DNA from 3 places in the Intestinibacillus sp. Marseille-P6563 genome. Region 2 is predicted to be linked to each of the others. Evidence: riboswitches for the same ligand, from Rfam matches in the RefSeq annotation. Region 2 holds a riboswitch; each other region holds the start of a gene.
What was found. Region 2 has a riboswitch for FMN ahead of EFB11_RS00475 (ECF transporter S component). Riboswitches for the same ligand answer to the same signal wherever they lie in the genome.
Positions count from the first base shown of each region.

Region 1: another riboswitch for FMN. It lies ahead of EFB11_RS04855 (MATE family efflux transporter); the one in region 2 lies ahead of EFB11_RS00475 (ECF transporter S component).
Region 3: another riboswitch for FMN. It lies ahead of ribD (bifunctional diaminohydroxyphosphoribosylaminopyrimidine deaminase/5-amino-6-(5-phosphoribosylamino)uracil reductase RibD); the one in region 2 lies ahead of EFB11_RS00475 (ECF transporter S component).

Region 1 covers NZ_UWOD01000001.1:923,491-926,761, forward strand. The annotation lists gene EFB11_RS04845 (MgtC/SapB family protein) at 1-419, opposite strand, end outside; tRNA gene EFB11_RS04850 (tRNA-Gly) at 541-614, shown strand; gene EFB11_RS04855 (MATE family efflux transporter) at 655-2,046, opposite strand; FMN riboswitch at 2,194-2,304, opposite strand; tRNA gene EFB11_RS04860 (tRNA-Thr) at 2,424-2,499, opposite strand; tRNA gene EFB11_RS04865 (tRNA-Asp) at 2,503-2,579, opposite strand; tRNA gene EFB11_RS04870 (tRNA-Trp) at 2,584-2,659, opposite strand; tRNA gene EFB11_RS04875 (tRNA-Ile) at 2,726-2,802, opposite strand; tRNA gene EFB11_RS04880 (tRNA-Asn) at 2,870-2,945, opposite strand; rRNA gene rrf (5S ribosomal RNA) at 2,983-3,099, opposite strand; tRNA gene EFB11_RS04890 (tRNA-Glu) at 3,222-3,271, opposite strand, start outside.
Region 2 covers NZ_UWOD01000001.1:89,892-93,162, reverse strand. The annotation lists gene holA (DNA polymerase III subunit delta) at 1-234, shown strand, start outside; gene EFB11_RS00480 (toprim domain-containing protein) at 243-866, shown strand; FMN riboswitch at 896-1,028, shown strand; gene EFB11_RS00475 (ECF transporter S component) at 1,119-1,736, shown strand; gene EFB11_RS00470 (S-layer homology domain-containing protein) at 1,772-3,271, opposite strand, start outside.
Region 3 covers NZ_UWOD01000001.1:1,082,254-1,085,524, forward strand. The annotation lists gene EFB11_RS05665 (riboflavin synthase) at 1-603, opposite strand, end outside; gene ribD (bifunctional diaminohydroxyphosphoribosylaminopyrimidine deaminase/5-amino-6-(5-phosphoribosylamino)uracil reductase RibD) at 584-1,690, opposite strand; FMN riboswitch at 1,844-1,958, opposite strand; gene EFB11_RS05675 (choloylglycine hydrolase family protein) at 2,023-3,093, opposite strand.

The sequences.
Region 1 (3,271 bases), 830 kb from region 2:
TCCTGCCAGGGCCGGATGAGCGATAACGTGATCGTGATGGCCACCGTACCACCCAAGGTCAACGCATAAAACCCTGCACCGGCCGCCAGACCCAGACAGGCCACCGACCACAGGCTTGCGGCGGTGGTCAATCCCTTGATCGTCAGGCCTTCCCGAATGATGGTGCCAGCCCCCAGAAAGCCGATGCCGGAGATGACCTGCGCCGCCATACGGTCAGGCGTACTCCATGCACCATATTCTCCGGACTGCAAAAACAGCAGCTGGCCGGTAATCATCACCACACAGGCCCCAACTGCCACGACCATATGGGTGCGCATACCGGCTGGCCGATGGATTCGCTCGCGGCCGGCACCAATCACAAATCCAACCACCATGGCACACAACAATCGTAAAAAAATATCGGCAATCTCCATTTGCATCGGTCTCGCCTCCCACTTTGTTTCAGGGTATCACAGGATTGGCAAAGGGTCAAGCGCTTCCCGCAAATCCAAAAAATACCTTGACAAACCTGTCAAAATCGACTATACTTAAACAAGTTCTGCGGGTGTAGTTTAGTGGCAAAACTCCAGCTTCCCAAGCTGGCTATGTGGGTTCGATTCCCATCATCCGCTCCAAAAAAAAACGCATGCAAATCGCATGCGTTTTTTTCTTTTATCATCCAGCGGACTCTTTGATCTGTAACCATCCAGCCTGACGCCACTTATGAAATTCATGCTTGATGAACAGCAGAGAAAGCAGGAAGGACACTCCGTCTGCAACTGGAACGGCCAACAATGCGCCAGCCAGCCCAAACTGTGCCGACAGAATCAGCGACAGCGGGATGAGTACCACAGCTTGGCGCACCAGCGGCAGGGTCAGCGCCTTGACCGGCTGACCAATACTCTGGAAGAACGACGAAGTTGTCATATGTAAGCCATATACAAAGAATCCCAACATATACAGCCGGAAAATATAGGCACATGCGTCCAGATACACCGCATTATCAGCTACAAACAGCATACCGATCACCCGCGGGAAAATTTGATAGATGGCAAACCATCCAACCGATATCATCAGGGCGATCATCGAAGCCATGCGATAGGTCTTGCGCACCCGGTCATAGCATTTTGCACCGAAGTTATACCCATTGATTGGCTGTGTTGCCGAAGAAACACCGACAAACATCGCATGCGCAATCTGATACACCTTCATCAGCGCACCATACACCGACAGTGCAACGTCGCTGCCATAGGGCGTGGTTGCGCCATACTGCTTCATCAGGTTGTTCATCGTGACCTGCACCAAAGCAGTCATGATCTGCGTCAAAAAGCTGGGAATGCCCAGTTTCAAAATGCGCAGTGTGATGCAAGCGGTTGGGCGCAGCCATTCTTTATGGATGCGCACGGTCTGCAAATGCCGCAGATGCAGCAGGCACAGACTGCCGGCTGCCACCTGTCCAATCACGGTTGCAATCGCCGCACCGACAACGCCCATATGCAGCCCAAAGATAAAGATCGGGTCTAAAATCAGGTTGATCGCTGCACCCAGCATCATGCACTTCATCGTGAACTGCGGATTGCCGTCTGCGCGGATGACCGACGCCAGCAACGAGCTAAACAGCAAAAACGGTAAGCCCCAAACGATGATCCGGGTATAATCGAGCGCATCCTGGAAAGAAGTTTCGGTCGCGCCGAACAGCAACACAATATTTTCGGCAAAGATACTGCCCAATACGCCCAGCAACAGTCCTGCAATCAGCAGCAACGTCAAGGTATGGCTGATGACTTTATCCGCGGTTTCCTGGTCTTTGCGTCCCAAACAAAGATTCAAATTCGCAGCACAGCCATCCCCGAGCATCAACGCAATGGCAATCGTTACGATTGTCAAGGGGAATGCGACGTTTGTAGCCGCCATGCCGGTAATACCGACCCCTTGCCCAACAAAAATCTGGTCTGCAATATTGTATAAATAGTTGACCAGAAGTGTGAGCGTTGTTGGGATGGAATACTTGCAAAGCAGTTTGCCGATCGGCTCGGTCGACAGTGGATTCGATGTGGTTTTTTCCATACAAAAACTCCTCCCTTTTAACCCATCGATACAAAAGGATGCATGGAATCCAAATACAAAAAGAGCATTCGGTATGGCATAGATACCGAATGCTCTTGGTTTCATATTCTTTCTCGGATAAGACACACATGCATTCGACCCCATGCGTGTTTTCTTCTCCCTTCCAGACTAACTGTTGGCCCTAGAGTTCCACCGGGTTAGCTTGACGCTCGCGGGCTTTCACCGCCAGTAGAGAATATCTCATTTCCGAAGAAAACTTTTCGTTATTGTACCACTCTATATTGCACTTGTCAATCCCTCGGCAGACAACATTTTCATATGTTAAAAATATTTTGAAAACAAAAAAGAATCACTACATTTTGTAGTGATTCTTTTCGTGGAGCTGTTGAACAGATTCGAACTGTCGACCTCTTCCTTACCAAGGAAGTGCTCTGCCTGCTGAGCTACAACAGCAAATGGCGACCCGGAAGGGACTTGAACCCTCGACCTCTGGCGTGACAGGCCAGCGCTCTAACCGACTGAGCTACCGGGCCATTTTGGCAGGGGCAGTAGGGATCGAACCCACGGCACGCGGTTTTGGAGACCGCTGCTCTACCAGCTGAGCTATACCCCTATGTTGTGTATAGCAAGAAAACACTGAAGTTTTCTTTGCCAACTTTCTTTTTCAAAAGAAAGTTGGTGGTGGGCCTTCAGGGACTCGAACCCAGGACCGGACGGTTATGAGCCGTCTGCTCTAACCAACTGAGCTAAAGGCCCTTATCCTTGAAAGCAGATAGAAAATTTGCCGCCACTTTGTTGTCAGCAGCGGCAAACTCTGTCTTATTGGCTCCTCAAGTTGGACTCGAACCAACGACCCTGCGGTTAACAGCCGCATGCTCTACCGACTGAGCTATTGAGGAATATACAGGCATGCTCATTTTCATGAGCATGCTTTGGTGTAGGCGCTGAGTTATCTTCCCGGGCCGTCGCCAGCCAAGTATTGTCACCGTAAGCGAGCTTAACTACTGTGTTCGGGATGGGAACAGGTGTACCCTCGCCACCATTAACACCTACTTACTTTCTTGTGTACAAGAAAGTAAGCAAAGAAAACTTTACTTGCGCTTCGCGCTTTTCTTGCACACGGCTTCGCAGCTTTTAAACTATAACATATCGTCATCGTTTTGTCAAGACTTTTTTGGTGACCCGTGGGGGAATCGAACCCCCGTTTGCGGCGTGAGAGGCCGCC
Region 2 (3,271 bases):
GCAAAACTGAGTCAGCAATCGCATGGCAATTCCAAAGAACTGTTGACGCTGATCGGCTCCAATTCCAGCTTTTATGCGCAAAAACTAACATCGGCTGCCAGAGGAGTATCACTGGCCTGGTTACGGGAAGCGGTTCGGATTTGTGGCGAAACCGATGCTGCACTTAAGAGCAGTGCGGCCGATAAGCAAAAAATCATTGAATTGGCGCTTTTGCAAATGGCGTCGACAATCTGAGAGGTATTATGATTCAAATTAAAGAAGCCATTCTGGTGGAAGGCCGTTATGATATCCAGACCTTACGGCAAATGGTCGATACGGTGGTTTTAGAAACCGGCGGTTTTCGGATTTTCAAGGACCGGGAACGCCTGGAAATGATTCGAAAAATTGCAGCCCGTCGCGGCATTCTGATTTTGACCGACAGCGATGGCGCCGGATTTACAATTCGCAATTTTTTGCGCGGCGCCATCCCGAAGGACCAAGTCAAGCATGCGTACATTCCCGAAATCCAAGGGAAGGAACGTCGCAAGCGCCATAGTTCCAAAGAAGGCCTGCTGGGAGTAGAAGGCATGTCGCAAGACATTCTGCAAAACGCCCTGGAGCGTGCTGGCGCGACGATTTTAGGGGAAGAGTCTGGACAAGCCCTCCGCGCCAACCGTTTGGAAAAGGCAGACCTTTATGCCATGGGGCTTTCCGGTCAACCAGACAGTGCGCAAAAACGCAAACGCCTGCTCAAAGCGCTTGGGTTACCACAGTATCTGTCTGCAAATGCTTTACTTGATTTTATGAATGCGGTGAGCAATCGCGAAGAGGTCTTGCAAACATTCCAACAAATTTCACAAGAGGATATTGACAATCCGCATTCGTGATGTATAATATGATTATCAAATTTATATGAGTTCTGTTTCAGGGCGGAGTGAAATTCTCCACCGGCAGTGAAGAGATCTTTGCATCTACAAGTCTGCGAGCCGAAAGGCATGATGGGTTCGATTCCCAACCGACGGTTATAGTCCGGATGAGAGAAACAGACGTATTATTTTGTGCGTCTGCGCCCTTGGAAAGAAATGATTTCCAAGGGCTTTTCTTTTTCCTCACAGAACAGGAATGGAGAGTGTTTTTGTATGACCAAAACCATGAAAATCACCTACACGGCGATCTTCGCTGCCATTGCTGCGGTACTGATGTACTTTGAATTTCCGCTTCCGTTTATGCCACCATTCTTAAAAGTGGACCTCAGCGGTGCGGCAATTCTTATTGGTGCTTTCATTTTTGGAATTGGGCCTGCGATTATGATGATTTTGATCAAAGACCTGATTCATGTGACACAGACCCAAACGGGTGGCTCGGGTGAGTTGCAGGATTTCATTTTGCTTGCCCTGTTCGTTATTGTAGCTGTTTCGGTCTATAAGCGTTATCACACCCGTAAGGGCGCGATTATTGGCTGTCTGCTTGGTACCTTGGTGATGTCTGTTGCAGGCATGGCAACCAATTATTTGTTCATTATTCCGTTCTATTCGAAGGTTATGATGATGCCGCTCGATGCGATTTTTGGCGCATGTGCTGCGGTCAATCCCCATATTTCCGGGATGAGTACGTATCTGCTGATTGGTGTACTGCCATTTAATATCGTGAAGGGCGGATTGATTACTTTCATCACCGTGATCGTCTACAAAAAGTTGAGCGTCTTTATTAAGTCCAAGCAGTTTGATCTGCATCGCCACACCGAAACCGCAAAGTAAATAAAAAAGAAGCCGGTTAAAACCGGCTTCTTTTTTTATCGGAAATTACAAATTACCGACGAGATTTCTGCACGAGTGATTTGTGCATTGGGCTTGACACTGCCATCGGTATAACCATTGATGATCCCTGCCGAGGTCACATAGTTTACCGAATCCTTTGCCCAGGAAGGAATAGAGGCCGCATCGGTAAAGGTTGCATTTTTCGCCGCATAGCCACGAGGCAGACACCGCGAAATAACGCTCATCACTTCTGCACGCGTAATCTGTGCATTGGGATTAAAATTGACTTCTCCAGTATTCGGATTGGACTGCCCACTCATGACGCCAGCTTCCGTGACGGCAGCAATGGACGCCTTCGCCCAGTCTGGAATGGATGCCGCATCATCAAACGGCAGATTGGATGCCGACGAGGTGTCCAATTCCAGAACATTGGCCATCAGCACAGCAAATTCGCTTCGCTTGAGGTTTTGTTCCGGATTGAAACGCCAGGTTCCATCGGATAATTGCTCTCCGTTCATAATCCCGCGATCGGACAGGAGATTGATATATCCGGCAGCCCAGCTTGTAGAAACATCGGTGAATTTCGAACTCGTCCGAGTACCGGCGGTGATGGTCACCGCTTTTCGGCTGCAATTTCCGGCATCATCCTGCACTTCCAGGATGATCATATGGGTCCCTGCCGAAAGCGCATCAGTCTTGACATCAATGGCTGCCGTAGAGGTGTGATAGGTTGCCGAAGACAATTTCCCATCAATGTAGGCACGCACCTGATTGGTTCGTACCGGATAGGCTCCACTATCCTGCGTAATCTTTGCGGTAATGTACGCCGATTCGCCAGCATTCACCGTTGTCTTGCTATCTGTGATCGTAATCTGCGGTGCATCGGTGTAATCCACCGGATCTTCACTGAGAAGAATATGATCCAAATACAAGGTGCTATCCGCTGTTGCCTGAGACAGGCGGATACCCGTCAGACGGACTGCTTGCTCCGGAACCGTAACTTTCAGCTGTCGATACGAAGACTGTACCGAAACACTAAACGGCTCGACCAGTTCTGTCCCGTTCTCATCTTCAAAGACTGCGGTCAAATCTCCCTGTCCACTGGACAGCTTTGCCCAAAGCGTTAAGGAGGTCATCCCTTCCACACTGGTAGACGGAACAGACAGAGAACAGGAGGTGCCCGAATAGGTCGCAGCTAAGGCTTTATATCCGCGCGATACATCGCTCTGATTGCTGGTCACGGACAAGGTAACACCATCTTGCGCGGTAAGCGGCTGGCTGCTTTCAAAGTCTGCAATGGTCGTGATATCCTGTAATTCGCCCATGCCCGAAACGGTAACCGCAATGGACTTGGACATGCCATAGCAGGAAACTTGAATCGTACCGGTACCTGCATGGGTCGCTGTAAACAGGCCAGACTTGGAAATCGTACCAATACCGCCGGTCACACTCCAAACCATCTGCGTGTTTGCCGAGGCGATCGGAATGGCATTTCGATAAACAGTAGCATCAATCTGTGCGGTTTGTCCGTTTTG
Region 3 (3,271 bases), 990 kb from region 2:
CTTCGCCGGTTCGGCGGCAGGTGTCAGCAGTTTTTCAACATATTTGCCAATGATGTCGGTTTCCAGATTGACCGAATCCCCCACCCGCTTGTCACGCAGGATGGTCACGGCCACCGTGTGCGGGATGGCCGAAATGGCGAAATCGTTCGCCGATACGCGGGCGACCGTCAGGCTGATGCCGTCGATCGTGATCGAGCCTTTTTCCACGATGTACCGCAGCAGATGGGGCGCGGCCTTGACCGTGTACCACACGGCGTTGTCATCGCGCTCAATCTGGGTGATGGTGCCCTGGCCATCGACGTGGCCGGACACAATGTGTCCGCCGAAGCGTCCCTGGGCAGCCATGGCGCGCTCCAAATTGACCGCGCTGCCTGCCCGCAGCTGGGCAAGGCCCGAACGGTTCAGGGTTTCGTGCATGACGTCGGCCGAAAACCCGTCCTTTTGCAGGCTGGTCACGGTCAGGCATACGCCGTTGACCGCCACGCTGTCGCCGATTTTGAGGTCATCCAGCACCGTGCTGGCCTGGATGTGCAGCACCGCCGAATGGGTACCCGGCTGGACGCGCGCAATGCGCCCGACCTCCTCAACAATCCCCGTGAACATGGGGTTCCACCTCGCCTTCGATCAAAATATCTTCTCCTAGCAGGGTCATGGTCGCGTGTTTCAGGTGTACCGCCTCGCTCGGCAGTGCGACGCCCTGTCCGCCGATGGGCGAAGGCGCTCCCGCCCCGCCGAACAGCTTGGGCGCGACATAGGCCTGCACCCGGTTGACGATCCCGCTTTCGAGCGCCGCGCCGTGCAAGGACGCGCCGCCTTCGAGCAGCACGCTGTCGATCTCCATCTGTCCAAGCCGCTCCATCAGCGCCGACAGGCTGACCTTTCCGTCCTGCTCGGGCAGGACCAGTACCTGACAGCCAGCTTCTTCATAGGCCGCACGGTGCGCAGCATCCGTGCAACAGGTGGCCAGAATGGTCGGCGTTTCGCGGGCCGTGCGCACCACCTGCGCCGATAATGGCGTGCGCAGATGGGTGTCGCAGATAACGCGGATGGGATTGCGGCCGCCTTCGATGCGGCAGGTCAGCTGCGGGTCATCGGCCAGCACGGTTCCCACCCCGACCAGGATGGCGCGGTAGCGATGTCGGTCGGCATGCACCCGGCGGCGTGCCTGCTCACCGGTGATCCACTTGGACGCACCCGTATGGGTGGCGATCTTGCCGTCCAACGTCATAGCGTATTTGAGCACCACATAGGGCCGCCCGGTCTGGATAAAATGGAAAAACACCGTGTTGATCGCCCGGCATTCGTCCTCCAGGACGCCAGTGTCGACCGTGACCCCATGCTCCCGCAGGATACGGATGCCCTTGCCCGCGACCTTGGGGTTGGGGTCAAGCGAACCAACAACCACGCGGGCAATGCCGCTTTCCAAAATGGCATCCACGCACGGCGGCTGACGGCCGGTGTGGCAACAGGGTTCGAGGGTAACATATAGGGTCGCACCGCGCGGCGACTCGGTACAGTGCGCCAGTGCATTGCGTTCGGCGTGGGCCTGGCCGCATTTTTCGTGATAGCCCTCGCCAATCACCCGTCCGTCGCGGACGATGACCGCGCCGACCATGGGATTGGGACTGGTCCAGCCGCAGCCCTGTTCGGCAAGCGCCAGGGCCCGGCGCATATAGGCTGCATCTTCCATCTGCATTCGCCTCCGGGAAAAGAAAAATGCCTTGAACCAAATGTTCAAGGCAGAAAAAGCAAAGACACCTCCCGCGCAAGCGTGCAAAAAACCCTGGAATGACAAATCATTCCAGGGCCTGAATACACCAAATTGCGCGCGAAATCGCAAACGTTTCATCTTCTTTCATCCAGACTATACTGTCGGCTTCGGAGTTTCACCGAATCATGCCTTGCGGCTCGTGGGCTATACCACCGGTAGGGAATTGCACCCTGCCCTGAAGATTCCAATTCAATTGATGTAAGTATAGTCCCCTTCCGGCCATCTGTCAAGCAGGAAGGGAAAAATTTTTTTCAGCCCGGCATCTGCTGCAAAAAATCAGGCGGGGTGTCCAGGTCAAACTGCACCGGGGTCGGGCGCTCCAAAAGGGCGGCCAGATCGACAAACCGCACCCGCTGATTTTCGTACGTGGTCCAGTAATACCGCCGCGATTCGGCGCAGGCAATGGCGGTATAGACCGTGTAATCAAACGCGCCGACGTATTGGTCGAGCACAGTCTTAGGCTCGGAATCGGCCACGCGCACCATCCCCAGCGGAAAGGCTACGCTTTGAAACAGCCGCAGCATACGCGAAACGCCCTGCGTTTCGTTCCGGCCCCGCACGCCGTATTTCCGCAAAAAGCACAGGCGGACAAACCGCGACGGCGAACCCCAGTCGCCAGGCAGTCCCTGCGCGCCGCTGCCCGAAAAACAGGGGGACAAATTTTCTCCTTCCCACTCCATTTCGCCGCGGTCCAAATCGCGTACGCCGGTGAAGTTCAGCAGATGCAGCCGGTGCCAGGGATAGGGGGGACTGTTGGTCATCACCCCCAAGGTGTTGCGGTACAGGTGCAGGCCGTCGTGGTCAGGTTCGATGACGATGCTCTCGCCTGTGCGGTCACTGAACGACCAGTGCAGGGGCGGTACGGTGCCGTACAGCGGCGCATTTACGAGCGTAACCGTGTGTTCCAGCCGCTGGACGACTTCGGCTACGCTCGCGCACTGGGCCAGACAGTCATAGACCAAAAGCGGCGGCTGGATCGGCTGCGTTCCCGGACGAGCGTCCGCCGGAAAATGGGCAAATTCCCGGTAGTAAAGCTGTCCGCCCATCAGACCGGCTTCATTGATGCCCTCGTACAAAATGGGCGATGCGGGCAGCAGCAGCCCAGTGCCCACAGCTGCATACACCGCGCAGCTTTGTGTCCCGACGGCCTGCTCGGCGCCGGACGCGATATACCGGTCATAGACCGTGCCGCGCGGCGCAAACGTCACCCGGCTGCCCGGCGCGATACGGTTATAATCAAAATTTCGTCCCCACAAATGCTTGCCATCCTCGGTCGTCCAGCTCAGGGCGCTGCACCCGGCGCCCATCCCCAAATTGCGCATATACTTGCCTCCTTTGGGGTTATTTTATCCCAGTTTCGCCGTATTTATCAAAAAAGCAGCACGTTTTCGTGCTGCTTTTTTGCGCCTGGGTACGCCTTTTGGAAAGTGGGAAGTGACCAAATGGCGACCCGGCTGTGTGTCCCGGTGTTTTTAGCATACTAGAAAACCAGCCGTCCCG